Regions from separate parts of the Kitasatospora sp. NPDC023385 genome, predicted to be linked through region 1. Evidence: riboswitches for the same ligand, from Rfam matches in the RefSeq annotation. Region 1 holds a riboswitch; each other region holds the start of a gene.
What was found. A riboswitch is a leader RNA that binds a small molecule or an ion and turns the genes downstream of it on or off. The one in region 1 is predicted to bind cobalamin.
Positions count from the first base shown of each region.

Region 1 (4,985 bases):
GGCCTTCGAAGAGGCCGTCGCCGAGGACGAGTTCGAGGAGTTGCTGGAGCCCGCCCAGGCCGGTTCCCAGGCCGGTTCCCGGACCGGCTCACGAACCGGCTCACGGACCGGCTCACGGACCGGCTCACGGACCGGCTCCCGGGCCGGCTCCCGGGCCGGGCGGGGGGCCCGCTGATGCTGCGGATCACCGTCCCCCGGATCGCCGCCCTGCTCGCCCTGGCCCTGATGGTCGGCTACACCTTCGTCCTCGCCCCCCGGCTCTCCCGTGCCCACGACCAGGACCCGTACAGCTTCGCCGGCGCGGCCCCGACCGCGATGCCGGGCTGGCTGACCAGCGCCCTGGCCGCCTCACCGGCCGCCACCGCCGGCCAGGCCGCCCCGGGCACGCCGGCGGCCACCACGCCCGCCGCGACGCCCGCCGCGACGCCCCCGCCGCCGCAGTTCCCGCCCGCCGGCGGCGCGTTCACCGGCATCATGACCAAGCCCGGCCCCTACGACCTCGGCCCGCTCGACGAGTTCACCGCCGCCGTCAAGCACCAGCCGAACGTCCTGGAGTTCTCGGTCGGCTGGTGGGACCGGAAGTTCGACCGCCGGGTCTTCGACACCGTCGCCGAACGCGGCATCATGCCGATGGTCGCCTGGGAGCCCTGGGACTACCGCAAGGAGGCGAAGGACGACAAGCTCCGCGGCGAGCAGCCGGAGTACGCCCTCTCCAACATCATCGACGGCAGGTTCGACGACTACATCAGGACCTGGGCCGAAGGCATCAAGGGCCTCGGCTACCCCGTCGCCCTGCGCTTCGCCCACGAGATGAACGGCTACTGGTACCCGTGGGCCGAGCAGGCCAACGGCAACAGGAAGGGCCAGTACGTCCAGGCCTGGAAGCACGTGCACGACCTCTTCAAGCAGGTCGGCGCCACCCGGGTCACCTGGGTGTGGAGCCCCAACGTCGACTACGAGAACGCCACCAGCCTCAACTCGCTCTACCCCGGCGACGACTACGTCGACTGGGTCGGCCTGTCCGGCTACTACGGCACCACCGGCGTCGAGAAGTACAAGTCGTTCGACCAGATCTTCCAGCCGACCATCGGGCAGATCCGCGGGTTCACCCGCAAGCCCGTGGTGATCACCGAGACCGGCGCCACCGACACCTCGGGGCTGAAGGCCCAGTGGATCACCGAGATGTTCGCGCAGCTCCCCCAGCACCCCGACATCATCGGCGTGATCTGGTACGAGGCCAGGAAGGAGGTCGACTGGCGGGTGGCCGGATCCGGCGCCGCCTCCGAGGCGTTCGCCGCCGGGGTCGCCGCGCCCCGCTACGACACGCCCTGGACCGTCCGCTCCGAGCCGGCCCTGACCGTCGCCCAGCCCGCCCCCGTGCCCACCCCCGACCCGCCGGCCTCCGCCAGCCCCCCGGCCACCAGCCCCAAGCCCCCGGCGAAGAAGCCGACCTCCCCCGCGACCCGGCCCCGGTCGAGTTCCACGCCCGCCGGGTGAGCGCGCCACCGCCCCGGCCCGCGTACCGGCCGACGACACCGCAGCAGGGAGGCGAGAGCTTCGTGACCCACCCCGTCATGCCCCGGACCTGGCGCCGCCGCCCCCGCCCGTGGTGGTGGCTCGCGCCGGCCGTCGCGATCGCCCTGGCCCTGTGCGCGGTCCTGCTCCCGCAGGACCCGCGGCAGCCCGCCCGGGCGACCACCGCCGTCACCCCGCTGCCCGCCGCCACCGCCGGGGAGATCTGCTCCACCGGGGAGAACCGCTACCCGTCGCAGGCCGTCGACTCCGGCCGCTACCTGATCAACCCCAACGAGTGGAACGCCACCGGCGGCCTCTGCATCAGCAGCACCGGCGCCGGCACCGACTTCCGGGTGACCCGCAGCGGCATCAGCCCCGCCAGCCTCACCGACCCGGACCGCGGCCCCGGCGCCTACCCGCACATCAGCACCCAGCTCCAGCCCGGCACCGGCCCGCTGCCCATCCCGGTCGGCAACCTGCGGTACGCGACCAGCAGCTGGCACACCACCCAGGTCGACAGCGGCGTCTACAACGTCTCGTACGACGTCTGGTACAGCAACAGCCGGACCAGCTGCTCCTTCACCGAGAGCGCCGAGCTGATGATCTGGCTGCGCGGCAACGGCAAGACCCCGTTCGGCCAACGCACCGGCGACCTGCAGGTCGGCGGCGCCTCCTACCGCGTGTACGAGGCGCCGAAGAAGAGCAGCCACACCCTGATCACCTACGAGACGGCCACCGGCACGACCTCCGTCACCGACCTCGACCTGCGGGCCTTCACCCGCGACGCCGTCCAGCGCGGCTACGTCCCCGCCGGGTCCTACCTGTGCGCCGTCCAGGCCGGGTTCGAGATCTGGGACGGCGGCGCCGGGCTCAGCAGCGACTCGTTCACGTTCCAGGCCGCCGCCGGCGCGCCCAGCGGCGCGATCACCTCGGCCCTGCCCGGCCTCTGCCTGGACAGCCGGGTGACGGGCGACCCCTCCGCGGTCGGCGCCGGCACCTGCGACGGCTCCGCCCAGCAGACCTGGACCATGGGGGACGACGGCTCGATCGGCCAGTCCGGGCGCTGCGTCGAGGACCCCGCCATCGGTTTCCCCGTCCTCACCGGCTGCACCTCGCGCCCCGACCAACGGTGGCGGGTGACCCCCACGGGGCAGCTCGTGAACCAGGACACCGGGCGCTGCGTCGAGAACCCGGCGGCCGCCGCGGGCACCGCCCCGGGCACCGCCGCAACGGGCGCGCCAGGGGCCGCCGCGGGGGCCTCCACGGCCCCCGGCACGGGCGCCCGGGCCCAGGTGTCGATGCGCCCCTGCGAGGCCCGTACGGCCCAGGAATGGCACCCCCCGACCTGAGCGGAGCACCGGCCAGGCCGGAGGGACCATGCCGCCGAGCGTGCCGCGCGACACAACATGTGGGGCTGCATCGGACTCACAGCACTACATGTATGCTCACTCCTGCTGTCGAAGCAGGGGAACCCGGTGCGAATCCGGGACTGCCCCGCAGCGGTGAGCGGGCGGCTCCACGAGCCCCACCCGCGAGTCCGAGTACCTGCCGACGGCGTGCGCCACGGCCCTCCCGCAGAGGCCGCGCCAGCACCAGCAGTACCCCCTCCGGGCCTCGCGGGCGGGCCGGGGAGACACCGTCGCGCGACGCCGCCTGCGTTCGTGCCGTGCTCCCCTGCCCCGATCGCCCGGTGCCCCGATCACGCCGCCGATCGCCGCCAGGAGAGAGCGCCTTGACCACCGCTGCCTCAGCCACCCTGCCCGCCCAGGGCTCCGGTACCGCCTTCACCGACCCGAAGGTCTCCGACCCCGGCGGCGCGCTGCTGCGGCTGCTCACCGACCGCAGCGCCGACCTCCCCGAGGTCGACCCCGGCCATGTCGCCGCCGCCGCACTGCGCGGCCGCCACGCCGGCTCGGACTTCGCCGAACTGCGCGGGCTGGCCGTCGACGCCGCCGCGTCGATGATCGCCGAGGACCCCCAGTACTCGAAGCTGGCAGCCCGCCTGCTCGCCCTCGAGATCGTCGACGAGGCGAACAGCCAGGGCTCCACGACCTTCGCCGCCTCGATCGCCGTCGGCCACACCGAGGGCCTGATCGGCGACACCACCGCGGAGTTCGTCGCCAAGCACGCCCCCGCCCTGGACGCGCTCATCGACACCGCGGGCGACGACCGCTTCGAGTACTTCGGCCTGCGCACCGTGCAGTCCCGCTACCTGCTGCGCCACCCGATCACCCGCAAGGTGATCGAGACCCCGCAGCACTTCCTGCTCCGCGTCGCCTGTGGCCTGGCGGTCGGCGACAACGAGCAGTCCGTGCGCGAAGTCGCCGAGCTGTACGGCCTGATGAGCCGCCTGGAGTACCTGACCTCCTCGCCGACGCTCTTCAACTCCGGCACCCGCCACCCCCAGATGTCGAGCTGCTACCTGCTCGACTCGCCGCTGGACAACCTGGACTCGATCTACAACCGCTACGCGCAGATCGCCCGCCTGTCCAAGCACGCCGGCGGCATCGGCCTGTCCTACTCGCGCATCCGCTCGCGCGGCAGCCTGATCCGCGGCACCAACGGCAAGTCCAACGGCATCGTGCCGTTCCTGCGCACCCTCGACTCCTCCGTCGCCGCCGTCAACCAGGGCGGCCGCCGCAAGGGCGCGGCCTGCGTCTACCTGGAGACCTGGCACGCCGACATCGAGGAGTTCCTGGAACTCCGCGACAACACCGGCGAAGAGGCCCGGCGCACCCACAACCTCAACCTGGCGCACTGGATCCCGGACGAGTTCATGCGCCGGGTCAACGCCAACGAGGACTGGTCGCTGTTCTCCCCGGCCGACGTGCCCGAACTGGTCGACCTGTGGGGCTCCGACTTCGACGAGGCCTACCGCAAGGCCGAGCTGGCCGGCAAGGCCGTGCGCACCATCCCCGCGCAGACCCTGTACGCCCGCATGATGCGCACCCTGGCGCAGACCGGCAACGGCTGGATGACCTTCAAGGACGCCTCCAACCGCGCCGCCAACCAGACCGCCCTGCCCGGCCGCACGGTGCACTCCTCCAACCTGTGCACCGAGATCCTGGAGGTCACGGACGACTCCGAGACCGCCGTCTGCAACCTCGGGTCGGTCAACCTCGGCGCCCACGTCGCCCCCGGCGCCACCGCCGACGACCTGCTGAACGCCATGGACTGGGACCGGCTGGACGCCACCGTGCGCACCGCCGTCACCTTCCTCGACCGCGTCGTGGACATCAACTTCTACCCGACGTCCGAAGCCGGCACGTCCAACTCCCGCTGGCGCCCGGTCGGCCTCGGCGTGATGGGCCTGCAGGACGTCTTCTTCAAGCTGCGCCTCGACTTCGACTCGGCCGCGGCCGAGCAGCTGTCGACGATGATCGCCGAGCGGATCATGCTCACCGCCTACGAGCGCTCCGCCGACCTGGCCGAACGGCTCGGCCGCCACGAGGCCTACGGCGAGACCCGCG
Region 1 covers NZ_JBVOOL010000008.1:205,886-210,870, reverse strand. Annotated here, with positions in the region: gene AC0B61_RS15740 (glycosyltransferase family 2 protein) at 1-175, shown strand, start outside; gene AC0B61_RS15735 (glycoside hydrolase family 26 protein) at 175-1,497, shown strand; gene AC0B61_RS15730 (GH12 family glycosyl hydrolase domain-containing protein) at 1,560-2,864, shown strand; cobalamin riboswitch at 2,953-3,082, shown strand; gene AC0B61_RS15725 (ribonucleoside-diphosphate reductase subunit alpha) at 3,272-4,985, shown strand, end outside.

Region 2 (4,985 bases), on a different contig from region 1:
GGGAGCGGTGTTCCAGAGGGTGCCGTGGTCGGCGCCGGGGAACGGCTGGAGGCTGACCAGGTCGGGGCGGGCCGCCGCCAGGTGCTCGGCGGCGCCGAACGGGGCGAGCCGGTCGTCCGGGCTGTGCAGGAGGAAGGTCGGGACGCGCAGGTCGGTGCCCTCCGCGATGCGGCCGAAGTCGGCGACGTCGGTGCTGGTGCTGGTGCCGGTGCGGGCCTGCGCGGCGTGGGCGCCGGCTTCGGTGGCGCCACGGGCAGCAGGCCGCTGGACGCCACCACGGCCGGCCGTGGCCTGGAGGTCGAGGACGGGCGAGTCGAGGATCAGGCCCCGGACGGCGTGCGACCAGGCGGAACGGGCCGCGGTCTGCAGGACCATGGTGGCGCCGGTGGACCAGCCGTAGAGGATCACCCGGCCCGCGCCGTTCTCCAGCGCCAGCCGGAGCGCCGCCTCGACGTCGCGCCACTCGGTATCGCCGACGTGGACGGGACCGGAGCCGGAGCCGGAGCCGGGGCGGTTCGGGGCGGCGGGGGCGCCCTCGTCGCCGCGGTAGGTGACCACGAGCGCGGGCAGGCCGAGGCGGTCGAGGACGGGAAGGACCGGCAGGGCCTGCCCGCGGTCGGCCCCGGCCCCGTGCACGAGGATCACCCAGGTGCCGCGCTTGCCGTCGAGGTACCAGGCGGGAAGGGCGCCGAGTTCGCCGTCGGCGGCCACCTCGGTGTACGCGAGGCCGAACGCCCGGACGGGGTCGCCGAGGTGGACGCGCGGAGTGAAGCGGACCACGGTGCCGGGCGCCAGGGTGCCCTGGTCCGCGCGGACGAGCCGGCGGGTGACGCCCCGCTCGTCGCTGTGCAGGACCTCCCCGACGACCGCGTGCCCGCCGTCGTCCCACTCGACCGCCCAGCGGCCGGGGCGCAGGCTCTCGGGGCCGCCGGTGAAGGTGACCCGGCCAGGGCCGACGCTCCGGACCACGACCGGGCCGGACTCCCGGACGGCGGTCGCCGGGTGGACCATCCGCTCGGAGGCCCGGCGGCCGATCACCAGGAAGGCGACCCCGGCCCCGGCCCCGACGGCGGCGGCGGCCGCCACGACGGCGGCGGTTCCCCAGCGCATAACGTTCCCCGCTCTGTTGGTCACGGACCGGACGGTGTTCGTGCACCAGTTCACCGGCGCCCCGACCGCCCGGCCAGCGGATTGGGCCGTCCGGGTCACGAATCGGGGCGGGAGCGCGGCGCCGGGACGCGGCGGCAGCGGCGGCGTCAGGACCCGGCGGCGTCGAGGAGCTGCCAGAAGCGGGGGGTGACGGCGTCGGCGGTCGGGGGCGGGGTGGCGCGGGTGGTGGCGCCCCAGTGGGTGGGGATCTGGTGTTCCTGCTGGAGGGCGGTGAGGGCGGCGGCGAGGACGTCGGAGGGAGCCGGGACGATGCGGGCGAGGGCGCGGAGGTGGGGCTGCCAGCGGCCGGCGGCGCACTGGCGCAGGAGGCGGTCGAGGGCGTCCCGGCGCCCGGTGGCCTCGACGAGTTCGGGCAGGCTGAGGCCGAGGACGTCGGCGAGGGCGCGGGTCTGTTCCTCGTCGCCCTCCCACTGGCCCGTCAGTTCGGCCTGCCGGTAGGCGGACAGGGCGGTGCCGGTGCGTTCGGCGACGGCCGCCTGGCCGAGCTCGCGGGCGAGGCGGTGGTCGCGCAGGCCGGTCGGGCGGGTGTCCATCAGCTGGGCGGCGGGGCACCAGAGGGCGCGGGCGAGGGCGATGAACTCCGCTTCGTCCGGGCGCAGCCAGCCGCTCTCCCAGGCGAGGACGTGGGCGGGCAGCAGCCGGACGCCGTGGGCGGCCATGCCCTCGGCGACCTGCTCGGCGGTCAGGCCGAGGCCGGCCCGATGGGCGCGGGCGGCCGCGGGCGAGAACGGCACCGGGGGCGGGGTGGCGGGGGGCTTTCTGCGACGCATGCCCCCGAACGTAGGGGCGGATCGCGGGGCGGCCCCAGCAACCGAACCCACGAAGCGGCCCGTACCGCAGGCGCGCCGCGCTGGGTGATCCCACAGGACGTCAGCCGGTCCGCCCGTGTGACCAACCCCTCCGTGACCTCGGTTGACTCCCGCTTCGGCCGCGTGATGGGATCCTGAGGCCAATCGGAGGCATGGAGAGGAAGCCGGTGCGAGTCCGGCGCGGTCCCGCCACTGTCACCGGGGAGCACGCTCGGAAGTATCGCCACGGCGGACCGTCAGAAGCCGCTGGAAGGCCCCGGGAGTGCGTTCGACCCGGAAGCCAGGAGACTCTCGCCCCCGCTACGTCGATCCAGGGCGCGGACCCTGAGTGAGGACACGCACGCGATGCAGGCTGCCCCGCCCCGTCGGCCTCCCGGCCGTCTTCCGCAGTGCTGTCCCCCGCCGGGTTGTTCCCCGTCGAGCTGTCTTCCGTCGTGCGGCCGATAGCCGTGCCGGCGCCGACCGCGCCCGGTCCGGCGGGCCGCCCCCTAACCCGCGCCGCCGCGTTCGCGCTGGGCGCCGTCGCGGGCTACGCCGCCGACGCCCGCTTCGCCGATCCCCGCCGGGGCCACCCGGTGGCCGTCTTCGGCGGCGCCGCGACCCGGCTGGAGCGCCGGCTGTGGCGCGACGACCGTGCGGTCGGCGCCGGGTACACGGCGCTGTGCGCGGGCGCGGTCGCGGCGGGCGCGCTCGCCCTGGACCGTACGGTGGGCCGGCGCCCGCTGGGCCGGGCGGCGCTGGCGGCGGCCGCGACGTGGACGGTGCTCGGCGGCACCTCGCTGACCCGGGAGGCGCGCACCATCGGCCGCGCCCTGAAGGACGGGGACCTGCCGGCCGCGCGGGAGCGGCTGCCGCACCTGTGCGGGCGCGACCCGAGCGCGCTGGACGAGCAGCAGATCGCCCGGGCGGTGGTCGAGTCGGTGGCCGAGAACACCGCCGACGCCGTGGTGAACGCGCTGACCTGGGGCGCCCTCGCGGGCACACCCGGGCTGCTGGCCTTCCGCGCCGTGAACACCCTGGACGCCATGGTGGGCCACCGTTCGCCGCGCTACGCCCGGTTCGGCTGGGCGTCGGCCCGGCTGGACGACCTGGCGGGGTGGCCGGGCGCCCGGCTGACGGCGCTGCTGACGGTGGCCGCCGCCCCGCAGCCCCGTACCGCGTGGCGCGTCTGGCGGCGCGACGGCTCCTCGCACCCGAGCCCGAACGCGGGCCAGGCCGAGTCGGCGTTCGCGGGCGCCGTGGGCGTACGGCTGGGCGGCACCCTGCGGTACGGCACGGTGGGCTCCCCGGGCGACGGCGGGGGGAGGGTGGAGCACCGGCCGGTCCTGGGCGCGGAGCTGCGGCCGGTGACGGTGGACGACATCGAGCGGGCCTGCGTGCTCTCTCGGCGGGTGGGCGTGCTGGCACTGGGTACGACGGTCGCGGGGCATCTGGCGATCAGGGCGTTGGGCACGAGCAGGAGGAGGGGAAGGGCATGAGCAACGCGCTGCTGGTCGCCGGGACGACCTCGGACGCGGGCAAGAGCGTGGTGACGGCCGGCATCTGCCGCTGGCTGGTCCGCCAGGGGGTGCGGGTCGCGCCGTTCAAGGCGCAGAACATGTCGCTGAACTCCTTCGTCACCGCCGACGGCGCCGAGATCGGCCGCGCCCAGGCGATGCAGGCGCAGGCCGCCCGGGTGGAGCCGGAGGCGGCGATGAACCCGGTGCTGCTCAAGCCCGGCGCGGACGGCCGCAGCCAGGTGGTGCTGCTGGGCAGGCCGGTCGCCGAGGTGGGCGCGCTGGACTACCGCGAGCGCAAGCCCGTGCTGCTGGAGCGCGCCCTGGAGTGCCTGGCCGACCTGCGCCGGCGCTACGACGTGGTCGTCTGCGAGGGCGCCGGCTCGCCCGCCGAGATCAACCTGCGCGACCGTGACATCGCCAACATGGGACTGGCCACGGCTGCCGGGCTGCCGGTGGTGGTGGTCGGGGACATCGACCGCGGCGGCGTGTTCGCGGCGATGTACGGGACGCTGGCGCTGCTGTCCGCGCAGGACCAGCGGCACGTGGCGGGCTGGTTCGTCAACAAGTTCCGCGGCGACGCCCGGCTGCTCGCGCCCGGGCTGGAGATGCTGCACGAGCTGACCGGCCGTCCGGTGCTGGGCACCCTGCCGATGCTGCCCGGGCTGTGGCTGGACGCCGAGGACTCGCTGGACCTGTCGACGGTCGTGGACCGGGTCGACGCCCGCGGGCCGCTCGGCGCGGACGTGCTGCGGGTGGCCGTGGTGCGCTTCCCCCGGCTGTCCAACTTCACCGACCTGGACGCGCTCGCCCAGGAGCCCGGTGTGCTGGTGCGCTGGGCCACCAGGCCGGAGGAACTGGCCGACGCCGACCTGGTGGTGCTGCCCGGCACCCGAGCCACCGTCGCCGACCTCGCCTGGCTGCGCGAACGCGGCCTGGAGCCGGCGCTGAAGGCGCGCGCGGCGGCCGGGCTGCCGGTCCTCGGGGTGTGCGGCGGCTACCAGATGCTGGCGGGCGGGATCGTCGACGAGGTGGAGTCCAGGGCGGGCGCCGTCGACGGGCTCGGCCTGCTGCCGACGTCCGTGCGGTTCGGCGCCGAGAAGGTGCTGGCGCGGCCGGTCGGCCGGGCGTTCGGGCAGCGGGTCGAGGGGTACGAGATCCACCACGGCGTCGTCGCCGTCGAGGGCGGCGAGCCGTTCGTCACCGATGACCGGGGGCAGGCCCTGGACGGCTGCCGGGTGGGCTCGGTCTGGGGCACGACCTGGCACGGCGCGCTGGAGAACGACGGCTTCCGCCGTGAACTCCTGCGCGAGGTCGCCGCGGCGGCGGGCCGGGCGTTCGTCCCGGCGCCGGACCTCTGCTTCGCCGCGGCGCGCGAGGCCCGGCTGGACCGGCTCGGCGACCTGATCGAGGAACACGCGGACACCGACGCGCTGTGGAAGCTGATCGAGGGCGGGGTGCCGGCGGCCGGATCGCTGCCGTTCCTGCCGCCCGGGGCACCTGAGGAGGC
Region 2 covers NZ_JBVOOL010000007.1:254,316-259,300, reverse strand. Annotated here, with positions in the region: gene AC0B61_RS14440 (alpha/beta hydrolase) at 1-1,134, opposite strand, end outside; gene AC0B61_RS14435 (helix-turn-helix domain-containing protein) at 1,257-1,940, opposite strand; cobalamin riboswitch at 2,137-2,270, shown strand; gene AC0B61_RS14430 (cobalamin biosynthesis protein) at 2,429-3,457, shown strand; gene AC0B61_RS14425 (cobyric acid synthase) at 3,454-4,985, shown strand, end outside.
Region 2: it holds a riboswitch for cobalamin, as region 1 does, so the genes downstream of both, AC0B61_RS14430 (cobalamin biosynthesis protein) here and AC0B61_RS15725 (ribonucleoside-diphosphate reductase subunit alpha) in region 1, are expected to answer to the same signal.

Region 3 (4,985 bases), on a different contig from region 1:
ACGGCCGGCTCGATGGTCAGCTGGTCGTAGGTGTCCATGTCCATGAACACGAAGTTCTCGCCGTCCTTGTACGAGAACTGCATGCCCCGCTTGTCGACGTTGGCGGTCTCGACCTTGGTGCCCGCGTTGAAGGTCTTGTCGACGACCTTGCCGGACAGGACCTCCTTGAGCTTGGTCCGCACGAAGGCCGGGCCCTTGCCGGGCTTCACGTGCTGGAACTCGACCACGGACCAGAGCTTGCCGCCCTCCAGCTTGAGGACCATGCCGTTCTTGAGATCGTTCGTGGAAGCCACGGGCGCACTTACTCCTGGATATAGCTGTCAAGGAACCAAGGGGTCGCGTCCTGCCGCCGACGGCCGTCTGGCGGCCGCGGTCACAGGGCGAGGAGCTCCTTGGTGGTGATGGTGAGCAGCTCGGGACCGCCCTCTTCCAGAGGGCGGACGACGAGCGTGTCCTCGATCCGGACACCGCCCCTGCCCGGGAGGTGGACTCCTGGGCCGACGGTGACCGGCACGCGGCTGTCCAGTTTACCCATGTCCGACGGACCGAGGCGCGGCGCCTCCCGGATCTCCAGCCCGATGCCGTGGCCCACCGGGTGCGGGGAGGCCTCGGTGTGGCCCGCGGCCTCCAGGACCTGCCGGACGGCCCGGTCGGGTACGCACTGCTCCACGCCGGGACCGAGCGCCTCCCGGCCGGCCCGCTGGGCGCGGAAGACCAGCCGGTGCAGGTCCACCTGCCAGGGTGCGGGGGCCGCGCCGATCACGAAGGTCCGGGCGGTGGAGACGCCGTAGCCGCGGTACTGGGCGCCCATCACCACGGTCAGGAAGTCCCCCTCCTCCACTCGCCGGTCGGTCGGCTGGTGCGCGGCCTGGCCGGAGTGGCTGCCGGCGCCGACCGACACCGGGAAGGCGGCCCGGTCGGCGCCGTGGTCGATCATCCGGCGCTCCAGCTCCATCGCCAGGTGCCGTTCGGTTCGGCCGACCAGGATCGACTCCAGCAGTTCGCCGAGCGCCTGGTCGGCGATCTCGGCGGCGATCCGCAGGTCCGCGATCTCGTGCTCGTCCTTGACCACCCGCAGCCGCTCGACCACCTGGCCGAGGTCGGCCAGCCGGGCCCGCTCGGCCATGCCCGCCACCGCCCGGTGCCGGCTGACGGTCAGGTCGTGCTCCTCCACCGCCAGGCGCGCCACCCCGAAGCCGGCGGCGGCGGCCGCGGCGGCCAGCGCGGTGTCCGCGCCCGCCGCGACCGGCAGCTGCGTGACGTCCGGGTCGATCAGGTGCTCCCCGGAGTCGTCCGGCGGCAGGTCGTCGGGCAGCGCGAGCAGCGCCCGCTCCCTGGTCAGCAGCAGCGTCGCCCCGCAGGGCGCGCAGCCCGTCAGGTACCGCACGTTCGCCGCCCGGGTGATCAGCGCCGCATCGGCCCCGGCCGCACCGCAGTGCTCCCTCACCCGCTCCCGCCGACCCGCGTACGCATCCGCCATGCGTCGAGCCTACGAACCCCCACCCCAAACCGCCCGCCGAGCACCCCCGATCCGGAGCGCCCTCACGACTCGTGGGGCGTCCAGCGCTTCTCGACCCGGGCGAGCTTCCAGTACGCGATCGCCGCCGCCCAGACCACGACGAACAGCCCGGCGATCGCGTAGCCGACGTTGTCCAACGAGATCTCCGCGATCCAGCCGGTCACCGGGTCGGTCAGGTCGAGCTTCTCGTGCAGCACCCCGACCAGCTCGATGGTGCCGATGACGAAGGCCACCGCGATCGACAGCCCGGTGATGGTCAGGTTGTAGTACACCTTGCGCACCGGGTTGGCGAAGGCCCACTGGTACGCGAAGTTCATGAAGGTCCCGTCCAGCGTGTCGAACAGGCTCATCCCGGCCGCGAACAGCAGCGGCAGGCAGACGATCGCGTACCAGGGCAGCCCGGAGGCCGCACCGGAGCCGGCCATCACCATCAGGGTGACCTCGGTCGCGGTGTCGAAGCCCAGGCCGAGCACCATGCCCACCGGGAACATCTGCCCGGGCCGGGTGATCGAGCGGGTCGCCCGGTTCAGCACCCGGGCCATGAAGCCGCGCGAGTCGAGGTGCGCCTCCAGCTCCGCCTCGTCGTACTGCCCGGCCCGCATCGACCGGAACACCTTCACGATGCCGAGCAGCGCCGCCAGGTTGAGCGCGCCGATCAGGTAGAGGAACACCCCGGAGGTGGTCGTCCCGACCACGCCGAGCCACTTGTGGGTCGCCGACTCGTCGTCCATCAGCGTGTTCGCCAGCTGCGCGCCGCCCGCCACCAGCGCGGCCATCACCACCACCATCGAGGAGTGCCCGAGCGCGAACCAGAAGCCGACCGAGACCGGCCGCTTGCCGTCCGCCATCAGCTTGCGGGTGGTGTTGTCGATCACCGCGATGTGGTCGGCGTCGAAGGCGTGCCGCATGCCGAGGGTGTACGCGGTGATACCCAGGCCCACCCCGAAGACCTGGGTACCGACCGCGTACCGCTCGGGTGCGACCAGGAAGACGAGCGTCCCGAAGGCCACCACGTGCATGGCCAGGATCACCCCCATCAGCCCGGCCGTGCGTACGGTGTCCTCGCGCCGCCACCGGAAGGTGGGCAGCACCGAGGGCACCGCCTTCGCATCCGCGGCGGCGATTTCGGGCAGGGTCATCTCCGGATCACGCTCCAACACCTCGTGGAAACAGTTCGTGAAGTGCCGTGGCCGGTCTCCTGGCTTACGGGACGTCCGGGTCCGCCTTCCCAGGCGCGCGAGGCACCCAGTGGCATCGTGGACACGGACGGCATTCCGTCGAGGACGAAGGAATGACCCGATCACAGTGGCGAGGGCCGCTCCGGACTCCGGCCCCCTGAGGGTCCGTCACCGGTCTTCCCGAGCACCACGGCGGGGAACACCGTAGGGGCCGCGCCCCTACCCATGCAAGGCTGCGCACCTGCGCAGGTGTCCAGGATCACAGGCACCCGCCTGCAAGAATGTCCGCATGCATCTCGTACCGGCCGACCGCGCGGGCCACCGCACCATCGACGGGCACCGGGTCTGCGAGGCCATCGCCGCCATCGGCGACACCGCGCACGTCCGGTCCTGGTCCGAGCGCTTCTCCCTGCTCGCCGACCCGGGGCGGCTCGCCCTGCTGCTCGCCCTCCACCGGGCCGGCCCGCTCGCCGTCACCGACCTCGCGGTCGCCACCGGCATGCGCGACCCCGCCGTCTCCCAGGCCCTGCGGCTGCTCCGCACGGCGGGCGTGGTCAGCGGCGACAAGGACGGACGTGTGGTGCGCTACCAGCTCGTGGACGAGAGCATGCGCCCCCTGCTCGACGAATGCGCCGCCGCCGAGCACCACGAGCCGAGCGCGGCAGCGGGCTGACCGACACTCGGGAAACCGCACCCACGGCGGCCCGGATGAGTACGATCATGGTGTGCCGTCCCACCCCCACGCCTGGCCCGCCGACCGGTGGAACACCCTCCCGGTCAAGGCCCACGTGCTGGCGGTCGCCCGTACCCTCACCTCGGCCACCCGCGTCCTGGACGTCCTCACCCTGCTGAAACCGGACGGCATCGCCCGGTACTTCACCGTCAACCCCGGCTCCGCCTTCGCCGACCGCGCCCTGGACGAATACCTGCGCGGCCTGCCCGGCTTCACCGTGCTGGACTGGGAGGACGCCGTCCGGCACCACTTCGACCTGGCCGTCGCCTGCGCCGTCCACTCCTCCATGCACCGCCTGGACGCCCGCCTCGTCGTCCTCCCGCACGGCGCCGGCTACAACCGCCTGGTGACCGAGTCCACCGGCGACACGACCAGCGCCGCCGGCCTCTCCCGCAACGAACTCACCCACCGCGGAAGGGTGTTCGTCGACGTCCTCGGCCTCTCCCACCCCGAACAGCTGGACCGCCTGCGGACCTCCTGCCCCGAGGCCCTGGACGTCGCCCAGGTCGTCGGCGACCCGTGCTTCGACCGGATGCTGCGCAGCCGGCGCTCCCGCGACGCCTACCGTGCCGCGCTCGGCGCCGTCGACGGCCGCCGCCTCGTCGTCGTCAACTCCACCTGGAGCAAGCACTCGTTACTCGGCCGCCGCCCCGACCTGCCCCAGCGCCTGGTCCGCCGCCTGCCCGCCGACGAGTACACCGTCGCCGTCGTCCTGCACCCCAACATCTGGAGCCGGCACGACCCCGAAGCCCTGCTCGACGACGCCCGCCGGATGGGCCTGCGCCTGGTCCCGCCCCACCGGGGCTGGCAGGCCGCCCTGGTCGCCGCCGACTGCGTGATCGGCGACCACGGCTCGGTCTCCGTCTACAGCGCCGCCCTGGAACGGCCCACCGTGCTCGTCGCCACCGGCGCCGCCGAACTCGACCCGCGCTCCCCCAGCTACGCCTTCGGGCAGGCCGCCCCCGTCCTCGACCCCGACGGCGACCTCGCCGCCCAGCTCGAACAGGCCCTCGCCCGGGATCCCTCCGACCAGGCCGACCTGACCGGCATCACCGACCGCTCGCTCGCCCACCGCGGCGAATCAGCCCGACTGCTGCGCCCGTTGCTCTACTCGTTCCTCGACGGCCTCGACGAACCCGCCCACGAAGCCGTCCTCCCGCCCTACCCCAAGCCCGCGCCCGACCCCGGGGACAGTGCCGGGCCCACCGCGTACGACGTCGAGGGCAAGAGCGACGGCACCGAGGTCAGTCTGCGCCGCTACCCGTTCCAGCCCGACGACCACACCCCGCGCGGCTTCCACGCCCTCACTGACGACCACCCCAACGACGCCCTGCGGTACACCGCCGAAGTCCTCGCCCGCACCGAGCCGCACGCCGAACGCCCGGCCGTCGACTGGCTCACCGCCACCACCGCCGAACTCCCCGGCCTCACCGTCGCGGTGGCCGCCCTCGGCCCCGCCCTCCACCTGCTCCGGCTGCCCGGCGGCCTGCTGCTCGAAGCCCGCGCCGAACGGGACTTCGGCTGCCCCGATCCCGTCCTCGACCCGCTGCTGCTC
Region 3 covers NZ_JBVOOL010000014.1:106,864-111,848, forward strand. Annotated here, with positions in the region: gene efp (elongation factor P) at 1-293, opposite strand, end outside; gene AC0B61_RS22515 (M24 family metallopeptidase) at 374-1,480, opposite strand; gene nicT (Nickel transporter NicT) at 1,543-2,658, opposite strand; cobalamin riboswitch at 2,691-2,904, opposite strand; gene AC0B61_RS22525 (ArsR/SmtB family transcription factor) at 2,987-3,370, shown strand; gene AC0B61_RS22530 (hypothetical protein) at 3,423-4,985, shown strand, end outside.
Region 3: it holds a riboswitch for cobalamin, as region 1 does, so the genes downstream of both, nicT (Nickel transporter NicT) here and AC0B61_RS15725 (ribonucleoside-diphosphate reductase subunit alpha) in region 1, are expected to answer to the same signal.